4 regions of the Arthrobacter sp. TJ-238 genome follow, and region 2 is predicted to be linked to each of the others. Evidence: riboswitches for the same ligand, from Rfam matches in the RefSeq annotation. Region 2 holds a riboswitch; each other region holds the start of a gene.
What was found. A riboswitch is a leader RNA that binds a small molecule or an ion and turns the genes downstream of it on or off. The one in region 2 is predicted to bind S-adenosylmethionine.
Positions count from the first base shown of each region.

Region 1: it holds a riboswitch for S-adenosylmethionine, as region 2 does, so the genes downstream of both, AC4D2O_RS06180 (ABC transporter substrate-binding protein) here and AC4D2O_RS14585 (GrpB family protein) in region 2, are expected to answer to the same signal.
Region 3: it holds a riboswitch for S-adenosylmethionine, as region 2 does, so the genes downstream of both, AC4D2O_RS09295 (ABC transporter substrate-binding protein) here and AC4D2O_RS14585 (GrpB family protein) in region 2, are expected to answer to the same signal.
Region 4: it holds a riboswitch for S-adenosylmethionine, as region 2 does, so the genes downstream of both, sfnG (dimethylsulfone monooxygenase SfnG) here and AC4D2O_RS14585 (GrpB family protein) in region 2, are expected to answer to the same signal.

Region 1 covers NZ_JBZCNH010000003.1:17,190-20,130, forward strand. The annotation lists gene AC4D2O_RS06180 (ABC transporter substrate-binding protein) at 1-1,469, opposite strand, end outside; SAM riboswitch class IV at 1,617-1,744, opposite strand; gene AC4D2O_RS06185 (VOC family protein) at 1,848-2,276, opposite strand; gene AC4D2O_RS06190 (hypothetical protein) at 2,358-2,561, opposite strand; gene AC4D2O_RS06195 (CYTH and CHAD domain-containing protein) at 2,786-2,941, shown strand, end outside.
Region 2 covers NZ_JBZCNH010000006.1:232,585-235,525, reverse strand. The annotation lists gene AC4D2O_RS14595 (ABC transporter permease) at 1-143, shown strand, start outside; gene AC4D2O_RS14590 (ABC transporter permease) at 140-1,159, shown strand; SAM riboswitch class IV at 1,229-1,339, shown strand; gene AC4D2O_RS14585 (GrpB family protein) at 1,534-2,166, shown strand; gene AC4D2O_RS14580 (ABC transporter ATP-binding protein) at 2,622-2,941, shown strand, end outside.
Region 3 covers NZ_JBZCNH010000004.1:85,271-88,211, forward strand. The annotation lists gene AC4D2O_RS09290 (amino acid ABC transporter permease) at 1-511, opposite strand, end outside; gene AC4D2O_RS09295 (ABC transporter substrate-binding protein) at 522-1,439, opposite strand; SAM riboswitch class IV at 1,606-1,723, opposite strand; gene AC4D2O_RS09300 (aminodeoxychorismate lyase) at 1,831-2,709, opposite strand; gene yjfF (galactofuranose ABC transporter, permease protein YjfF) at 2,741-2,941, opposite strand, start outside.
Region 4 covers NZ_JBZCNH010000001.1:228,146-231,086, reverse strand. The annotation lists gene AC4D2O_RS01070 (O-acetylhomoserine aminocarboxypropyltransferase/cysteine synthase family protein) at 1-610, opposite strand, end outside; gene sfnG (dimethylsulfone monooxygenase SfnG) at 610-1,776, opposite strand; SAM riboswitch class I at 1,782-1,885, opposite strand; gene AC4D2O_RS01060 (glycoside hydrolase family 6 protein) at 2,075-2,941, shown strand, end outside.

The DNA of each region.
Region 1 (2,941 bases), on a different contig from region 2:
GCCGTGGAGAGCAGGGCGTCGAGCTGGGGGTCGTCGACGTAGGACGAGTTCTGGCCGATCCGCTCACCCGTGATCTCGGAGGAGTGGTAGCGGATGAACAGGACGTCGGTGGTGTTGGTGTGCCAGACGCCGGCCAGGGCGTCGTAGTCGCCGGCGTAACGGAGTTCCGTCAGTTGTGCCTGAGGAAGCTGGATGATCCGCAGGTCGAAGCCCACCTTGCGGGCCTCTCCCTGCAGCTGCACGAGCAGTGGGCTCGGCGTGGAACTCTCCACCGTGGGGACCTCGACCGTCAGCCTGCTCCCGTCCTTCGTGCGGAAGCCCTCGCCGTCACGCCCGGTCCACCCGGCGTCGTCGAGCAGCTGGTTCGCGCGCTCGGGGTCATACGTGAGGACCCCCTCGACAGTCGGGTCGTAGTACCTGCTCTCCCTGGACAGGAAGCCGTCGATCGGCGTGTAGGTGCCGAAGCCGAGGCTCTCCGTGACGGCCTTCGTGTCCACTGCGGCGGCGAACGCCTGCCGCACCGCGAGGTCGTCGAACGGTGCACGATTCAGGTTGAAATTGAGGACGTAGGGGTTGCCGGTCCGGGCGAGGTTCTCGTACGTGAAGTTCGGGTCGGCCTGCACGGCCGAGGCGTTCTGCGGCGCGAGGTTCTCCGTCAGGTCGTACTGGCCCGAGACGAGGGACTGGTGGCGGATGACGGGTTCGCTGACGAGGGTGACCTCGACGCCGTCGAGGTACGCGGCACCGTCACCGTCCAGCCACTCGGGCGCCCAGGCGTAGCCCTCCCGCTTCGTGTAGCTGATGCTCTGGCCGGGGCGGTAGTCGGCGACGGTGAAGGGCCCTGTGCCGATCGGCTTCTGGCACAGCGTCTCGGGCGCCTCGGTGATGGCCTTGCCGGAGTTCATGCCGAGCCAGGACTGGGCGAGGGTGTAGAGGAAGGGGGTGTAGGGGTAGGCGAGGTGGGCCTCGAAGGTGTATTCGTCGAGCACCGTGCCGTCGACGTACGGGGCGATGTACGCGGCAGCGAGGGGTGACTTCGTGGCGGGGTCCCTCATGTGCTCGAAGTTCTGCCCGAGGACCTCCGCGTTCCAGGGCGAGCCGTCGCTGAACGTGACCCCCTGCTTGAGGCGGAACGTGTACGTCCTGCCGTCCTCCGAAACATCCCAGGACTCGGCGAGGTACGGCGCGATGTCCCCGTTCTCGTCGAGGGTCACCACGTTGTCGTAGATCAGGCGGCCGAGGAACTGCTGCTGCGTGGCGGAGATGCCGTGGCCGTCGAGGCAGCCCGGCTCGGCCGAGATGGACACGTCCAGGACGCCGCCGGAGACCGGCTCGCCACCGGTGACGGCGGACGAATTCGCCGGACCGGCGCAGCCGGCCAGGAGGACGAGGAGGCCCACCGCGGCCAGGACCGTGGCGTTCCCGGAGCGGTTTCGATTTCGGGCAGGACGAATTAAGGGTGCGTTCATGGGAAATTCCTCAAGAGTCGTTCCGGCGCAGCGCGGAGCATATTGCGTCCGGAAGGAGAATGAAAAGGAGAGTGAAGGGAAAAGACGCACCGAGGGCGCCGGGATCCTGCTAGGGGAGGGCGGTACAGCTCACGATGAGTGCCTTTCGAAGTGCTCTTGCCCGCACCGGACCGGCACTGTGTGCCGAGGAGAAGGCCGCTTCGTCATCCGAACCACCCAGGAACATGGGGTTGGCGCGCGATCCAGTCGGAGCTTTACGATCGCGTCTCTTGAAGCTGGAACCAACTATAGGCAGATGCCCGGGGCGTCCGACCAATAAAAAGAAATATGACACGGCGCGAATTGCCGTGGAGTGGACGGAATGTCCTGCGGTGCATTTCAGCGAAGGGTGACGGTGCCGTCGTCGAGGATGCGCCACCCGGGATTATGGGCGATCTCCCACACGATTCCGTTCGGATCGCGCACGAGCCCGCGGAAGATGCCGCCGAAGACGCTCTCCTGCGGCTCCTGGACAGGGGTGCCGCCGGCGCGCATCATGGCAGCGACGGCGGCGCGGACCTCTTCCGGGCCGTCGACATTGTGGGACAGCACTATGCCCGACGGTACCGGTGTGGCGTCGAGCCCGAGGTCCTGGGCGAACTTACCGGCGAGGAACAGCCCGAGGAGCACTCCCGGAGCCACTTGGTAGAAGATCACCTCGTCGGGCACATCGAGAGTCGGCGTCCACCCGAGCCCTTCGCTGTAGAAGGTCCGCGCGGCGTCGAGGTCCCGCGCGGCGACGGTGACGAAGTGGAGGCGTGCGTCCATGGAGAGAGCGTACGGGTTCCGACCCTCGCGGAAGCGTTCCCGATCCCGGTGGAACCGGGAACGCTTCGGTCGGGACGGGTGTCAGTGGCTCAGAGGAAGAGGGTGCGTCTCCCTGTACCGCTGGATGTGGAGGGCGAGCTTCCGCTCCGCTTCACGGCGACGCTCGCACTGGCGTTTGAGGTCGGACTCGGACAGCGCGGGTGCGCCGCGCTGGATGCGTTCCCCTGAGGGGGGAGCGGTGGCAGGCAGACTCACGGGTCGGGGCTCCGACTGTTCTGTGGTCATGGCGGTCTCCTTCGGTGGGAAGGGCGCGCGACGAATGGTCCGACGGTGGGTGGTCGACGCGCGCCTTCGTCGACCCAGGGCTCGTGTCGGTCCTCGAGTTCCGCAATTGTGCACCTGATCGGCGCATCCCTCTAGGGTCTTTCGGCCCCACCGCGCAGCGGAAGGGGGTCGTCGGCCGGCAGAGACCTGCTGACGTCCGACCTGGCGAGGATATACAGTGCCCTATGCGCGCTGAGCCTGTTGTGGAGATCGAGCGGAAGTTCGACGTCGAGGATGACACCCCGCCTCCCGCACTCGAGGACGTCCCCGGGGTCGGAGGTGTGGATGCGCCCGTCGAGTTCCACCTCGAGGCCGAGTACTTCGATACGGAGGACCTGAGG
Region 2 (2,941 bases):
GCTTAATCGGGAACCTCCTCTTCTTCGCCGGTATCAACTCCTACTGGCAGTACGTCATCAGCGCGCTCATCATCTTCACAGTGGTCGGACTCCCGGTGGTCTGGGCCAGAACGACCTCCGCCCTGAAGGGAATCCGATCATGACCGTCAGGGACTCACCCGTCACGCACTCCCCGACCCCGAAGATGACCGGCAGGCCACCAGGATCCGGATCGGTCCGTCGAGTCGCGGCCGCCGTTCCCCGCAGCGTCTGGCCCCTCATCGCCTTCCTTGTGCTGTTCGGGATCGGAGGTCTCATCCGTCCGAACCTCGTCACGATAGATTCGCTGATCGGCACGGCGACCTTCGCGATCATCCTCGCGATCGCTTCCTTCGGTCAGACGGTCGCGGTCATCCAGGCCGGCATCGATCTGTCGGTCCCGAACACGCTCGCCTTCTCCGCCCTGGCGTTCCTCGGTCTCGCGGGCCCGCTGGGTCCGATGGGCGCGTTTCTGGCCGCGCTCTTCACCGGGGCCGTGATCGGCTTCCTCAACGGCTTGGTCATCTCGAAACTCGGGCTCACTCCGATCGTGACGACGATAGCCATGAACGGACTGCTGTTCGGAGTCATACTCCTGGTGTTCAATTTCTCGGAGCTCACCGCCATCCCCGAGTTCGTCATCCAAATCACCTCGGCAAAGATCTCGGTGTTCGGCGTCGAGATGGCCTCGGTGCTGCTGCTGGGACTGATTCTCATGGGAGTGCTGCAGATTGTGCTGAGCTTCACGGGATGGGGGCGGTCGCTGTTCGTCGTCGGTTCCGCGGCCGAGGCCGCGCGGCTCGGGGGTCTCCCTGTGGACCGTATCCGGATCGGTGGCTACATCGTGAGCGGCGTCCTGGCAGCTTTCGCCGGCATCGTGATCGTGGGCTACTACCAGCAGGCGTCGGCGACGATGGGAGCGAGCTATCTGCTGTCCTCGGTCGCGGCAGTGGTCATCGGGGGCGCCTCGATCTTCGGAGGACGGGGATCGGTCGTCGGCACCGTCGGAGGGGCACTCGTGCTCGCTCAGGTCTCGACGCTCGTAACCGTCCTGAACCTCGGGGCGAACATTCAGCAGCTCATCTACGGAGTCATCATCCTCCTCGTCGTCTCCCTCTACGGGCGGAGTGCTTCTACCTGAGGCGCTTCGCGACGCGAGATGACAGGTGCCTCTGGACCCGCCGTCGAACCCGACCCGGCCTCGGAGCAGAATCAAGGGTTCCAACGCAGAACTCTGGTTTGTTGGACGGCACCCCGCGCTGTAGTGGGTGCCCAAGGTGAGCATTCGGCCCGGCACGGAACGTGCGGGCAAGGACGGCGCTTCCTCGTCCGGGGACTGGAAGGCGTTCGCCGGGTCGATCTCGAAGGGGTCCTGGCGGAGGAAGACGGAAGGAGCGACGGCGGCCAGCACGAGGAAGGCCAGCAGTGCCGCGGGGATCCAGACGCGGATCGGGGTGCCCCGGACGAGGCCGGAGGCGCGCAATCGCGCGGTGGACGGCGCGGAAGCGTGGAAGCGTGGAACACTCTGAAGTCGTGACAACACATCCGCTGTGGAGGCCGTTTCGTGATGACGCCAACTACCGCCGTCAGACCGCCCGCACCGCGTATCGCCAAACACCGCCCGGTCCCCCGGAAGCACACCGGATAGCGTGGGCGACCCAGTTCGCCCTCATGCATCAACTCATCAGCAAGACGATTCCCGACCAGGTAATGCAGATCCGTCATATCGGCTCGACGGCCGTACCGGGCCTCCTCGCCAAGCCCGTGATCGATATCGATCTCACGGTCCCCCACGTTGCCGACGAAGCCGCGTTCGTCCCCCTGCTCGAATCAGTAGGCTTCCGACTCATCTTTCGGGACGACGTGGCCGGTGACACGCACCGACAGCTCACCTTCGGTGACCCCAACACGAATCTGCACATCTGGGAACCGAACGCCATCGAGCCTCGTCGCCACGAGATGTTCGTCGCGTGGCTCCGGTCCGATGTACAGGATCGACAGCGCTACGCCGAAGCAAAACAAGCGGCCACGGAAGGTGACGGGAACCGTCGGTACAACGACCTGAAAGCTGCGGTGGTCTACGACATCTACGAACGGATCTTCCTCGCCGACACAGCGCATGTTCATAACCCTCGGCCCCGCCGCTGACGGCGCACTGCCTTAAGAGGGCGCCGTGAACGGCTTCCGGGAGCGATCCTGCCGCCTGGGCGGCTCCCAAGATCACACTCAGTTAAGGCAAGGGACCCTGTCCAGTTAGCAAGCTCAAAGCAGGGTAGGTCCTGTGCAGTCGCTCGGACCGGTCCTCCATAGCGCTGAGCTGTTCCCAGAACTCGTTCCCCGAGAGCGTTCTCCCGTACTCCGTGGCGCAAGTATCGCACCCGTATCAAGGTACGCAACGGGTCCTGAGTGGATGTTGTACGCGCACGGCCCGAGCCAAGGACAAGGCTGCTTTCTGACATCAGCTACTTCCACCGCTTCCGGGCCGCTTGTAAAATGTGGGTTGGAGAGCCGGGAAGCCTGGTCGGCCCGCAAACGGAAACGCCTGCGGCATGCCATGGCAACCGTCGCGGCGTGTTGGCCGCGACCAAGGAACGGATCCTGTCATGCAGTCAGATTCATCTCCCGTCATCAACACCTCACGCCTCGCCAAGAGCTTTGGACGGACGGCCGCGCTTGCCGGCCTGGACCTGTCCGTCCTGCCGGGCGAAGTCCACGGATTCCTGGGGCCCAACGGGGCCGGAAAAACCACCACCCTTCGCATCCTCTTGGGACTTATCCGCCCCACGTCGGGAACCGCCCGACTGTTCGGCATCGATCCCTGGGCCGAACCGGTGCGGTCACACCGGGATGTGGCCTATGTTCCCGGGGACGTGACGCTCTGGCCCAACCTGACCGGCGGCGAGGTCATCGACCTGCTCGCCGG
Region 3 (2,941 bases), on a different contig from region 2:
TCAGCGAGATGAACTGGTTCACCAGGGCGGGCAGCACGCGCCGCACGCCCTGGGGGACCACCACGAGCTGCATGGACGCGCTGTAGCTGAAGCCCAGGGCGCGCGAGGCCTCCAGCTGTCCCTTCTCCACGCTCTGGATACCGGAGCGGAAGATCTCGCCGATGTAGGCAGAGGCGATCAGCGAGAGGGCGAGGATGCCCAGGGGGTACGGACTGGTACTGCCCGTGATCTCCCGGAGGATCGGACCCAGTCCCAGACCGATGAGCAGGATGATCACGACGGCGGGGAGCCCGCGGAAGATGTCCGTGTAGATGCGCGCGATCCAGCGGAGCACCCGGTTGCGGGAGATCCCCATGATCGCGAGGATCATGCCGACGATCGTCCCGATGATCCCCGAGGCCAGCGCGAGCATGAGCGTGTTCGGCAGGCCGACGGTCAGGAGGTCCGGCAGGACGGCGGCCATCGCCTCCCAGTCGAAGAAGGTTTTTCCGAGTTGTTCCAGGGCGTCCATGCAGGGACCGCTACTTTACTTCCACGGCTTTGCTACCGGGCTTCCAGTCGGTGGGCATCTCGCGGTCCGGGTACCACTCCTTTGTGAGCTCGGTCCAGGTGCCGTTGGCGATCACGGCGTCGAGACCCGCGTTCAGGGCGTCGATGAGCGGCTGGTTCTCGCTGTTCACGGCGTACGCGGTGAAGTTCTCGGTGTTGATGATCGTCTCGGCGATCGTGGTGTCGTCGCCCTCCTTCACCTGGCCGGTGGCCTGCTGCGACGGTGCCACCCAGGCGTCCACCTGCCCGTTCTTCACGTTGGCGTAGACGGTGTTGTAGTCCGGGAAGCGCACGGGCTCGAGGCCCAGGGTGTTGGTGACGTAGTCGTCCTGGACGGTGCCCTGGACCACCCCGACGCGCGTGCTCTCGGACAGGGAGTCGAAGCCGGTGACGGAGGAGTCGGTCTTCGCGACGACGGCCATGTAGCCGAAGTCGTAGCCGTTGGTGAAGCCGACGTTCTCCCGGCGGGCCTCGGTCGTGGAGATCGAGGAGGATCCGACGTCGTACTGCTTGTTCTGCACCTGGGCGAGGAGCGCCGAGAAGTCCGTGGAGGCGAACTCCACCTCGAGGCCCAGCTTGTCGCCGATGGCGCGCAGCAGTTCGTTGTCGTAGCCGGTGAAGACGCCGTCCTCCAGGAAGATGTTCGGCGGGGCGTCCGAGAGCGTGCCGACGCGCAGCGTGCCGTCGGTGATCAGGCCGAGGTCCGCCGGATCGATCTCCTCGACCGGGGTGGTGGTCTCGGTGGTGTACTTGTCCAGCGACTGCTGGTCGCTGCCGGCCAGGGCGTCGGTGGTCTCGGTGGGTTCGCTGCTGCTGGAGCTGCCGCAGGAGACCGTCAGGGCGAGCAGGGGCACGGTCAGTGCGGTGAGGACCTTACGGGAGAGGTTCATGGTGTCCTTCGTGGTGGCGGGCCCGGGAACGGGCGCGCTGGGTGGGGTGCTGGGGACGCCGGAGGCCGGCGGGAGGACTGCTGGCTGCTGGGTGACACGCTCGCTGTTCTGGGCTGTGCGCGCTGTGGCGGTCGGACCGGGCCGAAAACCGGGGAAGGACCGCACGACGCCGTACTTGCCAACCGGGGGACTGGACCCGGCGGCCGAATCTTCACCTGGAGCACCCCACTACGGGAGAGGGTTGCTGTCCAGCCGGCCAGGGCCGATGGCTGGAACTCTTGATTTGAGCAAAACGCTAGGGCAGCACGGAGTGTCCGGTCAAAACGGGATCACGGATATTGCGCCGCTTGACGCGGGAATCCGGGGGATCAGGGGCGGGGTGTGGCCGACTTCACACGAATCGGTCCACGAGCGCGGTCAGTTCCTCGGTCAGGGCCGAGGAGGTGCGGATCTCCTGCCCGTCGAGCGAGAGGACGGGCACGAGGAGCCGGATGCTCGAGATGAGCCACACGGCATCGGCGTCGAGGAGGTGGTGCGGTTCGAGCGGCCCGTACCCGAGGTCCCACCCCTGCTCCTTCGCCGCGGTGAACAGCGCGGCCTGCGAGGTGCCGGCCAGGATGCCGCTCTCGAGCTGCGGCGTGACGAGCGTCTTCCGCCCGTCGCGCACATAGGCGAGCAGCACGGTGGACGTGGGCCCCTCGAGGATCTTGCCGTCGGATGAGGTGAAGATGACGTCATCCGCGCCGGACGCCTTCGCGTGGCGGATCGCGGCCATGTTGACGGCGTAGGAGAGCGTCTTGGCGCCCATGAGCAGCCACGGTGCGCGCTGCGCCACGGTGCTGTCGTACCCGCGCTCGAGGAACAGGACCCTCACGCCCGCCTCGCGCTGCGCCAGCGTGGCCGCCGGGACGGGCGCCACCTGTACCCACGCCGTCGACCGTCCCGCGCCCTCCACGCCGCGGGTGGCCACGAGCTTCACGACGGCGCTGCCCAGGTCCGGCTCGGCGCTCGCGAACTCGCCGAGGGCGGTCCGGATGGCACGGCTCCAGGCGTCCGCTTCCGGCACCACCAGGTCGAGGGCCGCGGCCGACGACGCGAGCCGCGCCAGGTGCGCCTGCTCCTTGCGGGGCGTCCCGTCGACGGCGAGCATCGACTCGAACACGCCGTCGCCGCGCGTGGCGCCGAGATCGGTGATCATCAGCTGCGGCTGCGAGGCATCCGCGATCCTGCCGTCGTCGTGGCCGGGGTCGAGGAACACGAGAACCGTCATGGGCCCCAGCCTAGCGGGAGGCCCGGCAGCGTCAGGTGATTCCGACCTTCCGGGTGAACAGCTTCTGCAGCAGGATGAAGGCGAGGAGCAGGGCGCCGATCACGATGCGCGTCCACCAGGAGCTCAGCGTGCCCTCGTAGGAGATGAACGTCTGGACGATGCCGAGGACGAACACCCCCGCGAGGGAGCCGAGCACGTACCCGTACCCGCCGGTCAGCAGCGTGCCGCCGAC
Region 4 (2,941 bases), on a different contig from region 2:
TGACGATGTCGGCGCCGTGCTCGATGGGCCGCACGAGGTAGGGCGTGCTCAGCGTCGAGTCGACGATGAACGGGATCCCGGCGTCGTGCGCGACCTTCGCCAGCCCGGCGAGGTCCGCGATCTCGCCGGAGGGGTTCGCGATGACCTCGGCGTACACGGCCTTGGTGTTCTCGCGGATGGCGGCGGCGTAGTCGGCCGGATCGGTGCCGGGCACGAAGGTGGTCTCGATGCCGAAGCGCCTCAGGGTGACGTCGAGCTGCGTGACCGTCCCGCCGTACAGCTGCGACGCGGCGACGATGTGGTCGCCCGCCTGACACAGCGCCGCGAAGGTGATGAACTCCGCGCTCATGCCCGACGCCGTCGCCACCGCGCCGATGCCGCCCTCGAGGGACGCGATGCGCTCCTCGAACGCCGCGACGGTGGGATTGCCGATGCGCGAGTAGATGTTGCCGTACTTCTGGAGCGCGAAGAGGTTGGCGGCGTCGTTGGTGTCCTTGAACACGAACGACGTCGTCTGGTAGATCGGCACGGCGCGCGCGCCGTGCGTGGCGTCGGGGGTACCGCCGGCGTGCAGGGCACGCGTGCGGAAACCGAAGGAACGTTCTGCCATCAGATACCTGCCTTGGTGGATTCGTGGGTTGCGAGGGTGGCGTCCGGATCGAAATCGACTCCGGCGGCGCGCGCGGCGTCCGCCTCGAGCTGCCGCACGATCGGCAGGACGTCCGTGCCGAAGGCGGCGACTTCCTCCTGGAAGTGCAGGTAGCAGGTCAGGAGGAGATTCACGCCGATCTTCTTGTACTCGACGATGCGCTCGGCGATCTGCTCGGGCGTGCCGATGAGCCGGGTCCTGAAGCCGTCGTTGTACTGGACGAGATCCTCGAACGAGGAGTCGGCCCACATGCCCCTGCCGTCCTTCGTGGCCGCGCCCGCCTCCTGGACGGCGTCACGGAAGCCCTCGACGGCGGGGCGGTGCGCCTTCGCAACGATCTCGCGCAGCGTGTCCCGGGCCTCCTTCTCGGAGTCTCGGGCGATGACGAACCCGTTGAGCCCGTACCGGGGGTGCCGGCCCGCCTGGGCAGCGGAGGCCCGCACGCCTGCGATGTTCTCCCTGAATCCCTCGAGGTCCTTGCCGTTCGAGAAGTACCAGTCCGCCACCCGGCCCGCGGTGGCCTGCGCCGCCGTCGAATTGCCTCCGAAGAAGATCTCGGGGTGCGGACGCCCGGGCACGTCGACCGGCGCAGGGCTGAGCGTGAAGTCGGTGATGTCGTAGTACTTCCCCGACTGGCTGTACCCCTCCACGGTCCACAGGCCGCGCAGCACGCGGATGAACTCCTCCGTGCGGACGTACCGTTCGTCGTGCTCGAGCCAGTCGAGGCCGAAGTTCACGAACTCGTCCTTGAGCCAGCCGGAGACGATGTTGACTGCGGCACGGCCGTTGGAGATGTGGTCCGCGGTGATGATGAACTTCGCGAGCACGCCCGGGTGCCACATGCCGGGGTGCACCGCGGCGATGACCTTCAGCTTCTCGGTCGCGGCGAGGAGCGCGAGGGAGAACGACGTCGCCTCGTGCTGCTTGTCCGCGCCGTAGGACGCGGCGTAACGGGTCTGCGACAGGGCGTACTCGAAACCGGCGTCCTCCGCGATCCGGGCGAGCTTCCGGTTGTACTCGAAGTCCCAGCCGGTGCGCTGCTCGATGGTCGAGACCACGAGGCCGCCGCTGACGTTCGGCACCCAGTAGGCGAATTTCAGCGGGGTGGAAAGGTCGGCGACGCTCATCATGTCCTCCATCGGTCTGGCAGTAGCACCCTACTGTCGCCGCGGATCGCGGAGGCCAGGGTTGCTGCGGCGTCAGTGAGCCAGATCTCTCAGCCGCTCGGGATGGTCAGAACGAGTGTGACACCGTGCACTCGCGGAACCAAACAATGTGTCCCCCGAAGAGCTCGCCACCCGCTCGTGCGGGGAGTGCCGGGACCCTTGACAAAGTTGACCGGCGCAACAAAGACCGGCCGTGGGAGCGCTTCCACGGGGAAAGGGGCGCATTCCGTTCGGGTTCTCGAAACCACCCATCATCGACATGAGGAGCAACGAGGCACAGCGCCAGATCGCCGGGCTGCGGTCCTCGGGTGACCGTCGGACGGCGGACGGCCTCAGTGCGATGGTCTCCACGCCGCAGGCCGTGTGGGTCACGGACGGCGACCCCACCACGGTGACGCGGGAGGTCCGTGCCACCACGCATCGCGCCGCCGGCAAGAAGCAGATGCCCGTGCTCGCCGCCTACAACCTGCCGTTCCGCGACTGCGCGCAGTACTCGGCCGGCGGGGCGACCGACGTCGCCGGCTACAAGACCTGGATCGACGCCCTCGCGGCAGGTATCGAGGATCGGGCCGCGATGGTGGTGCTCGAGCCGGACGGGCTCGGGATCATCCCCTGGTACCGCGGGCTCGACGGCAACCTCGAGTGGTGCCAGCCGGCGGAGGCCGACGCCGCGACCGCGGCCGCGGAACGCTTCGAGATGCTCGACTACGCGGTGGACCGGCTCAAGGCGCTGCCGAACACGAAGGTCTATCTCGACGGCACGCACAGCGCCTGGCTCGGCACGGGGGAGATCGCCAGCCGCCTCGTGAAGGCCGGCGTGCAGAAGGCGGACGGGTTCTTCCTCAACGTCTCCAACTACGAGCTCACCGAGCGGCAGCTGAAGTACGGCTCCTGGGTGTCCCAGTGCATCTACTACGCCACCGAGATCGACCCGGGCGCCTACGGCTCCTGCGCCAGCCAGTTCTACCCGGCCTCACCCTCCGACTTCTCGACGTGGGGCCTGACGGATGCCTGGTACGCCCAGAACGTGGCGGGTGCCCGCAACGCGCCGACGTCGGAGGACCTGGCGCACTTCGTGGTCGATACCAGCCGCAACGGCCGCGGGCCGTGGGTGCCGACGGCGACC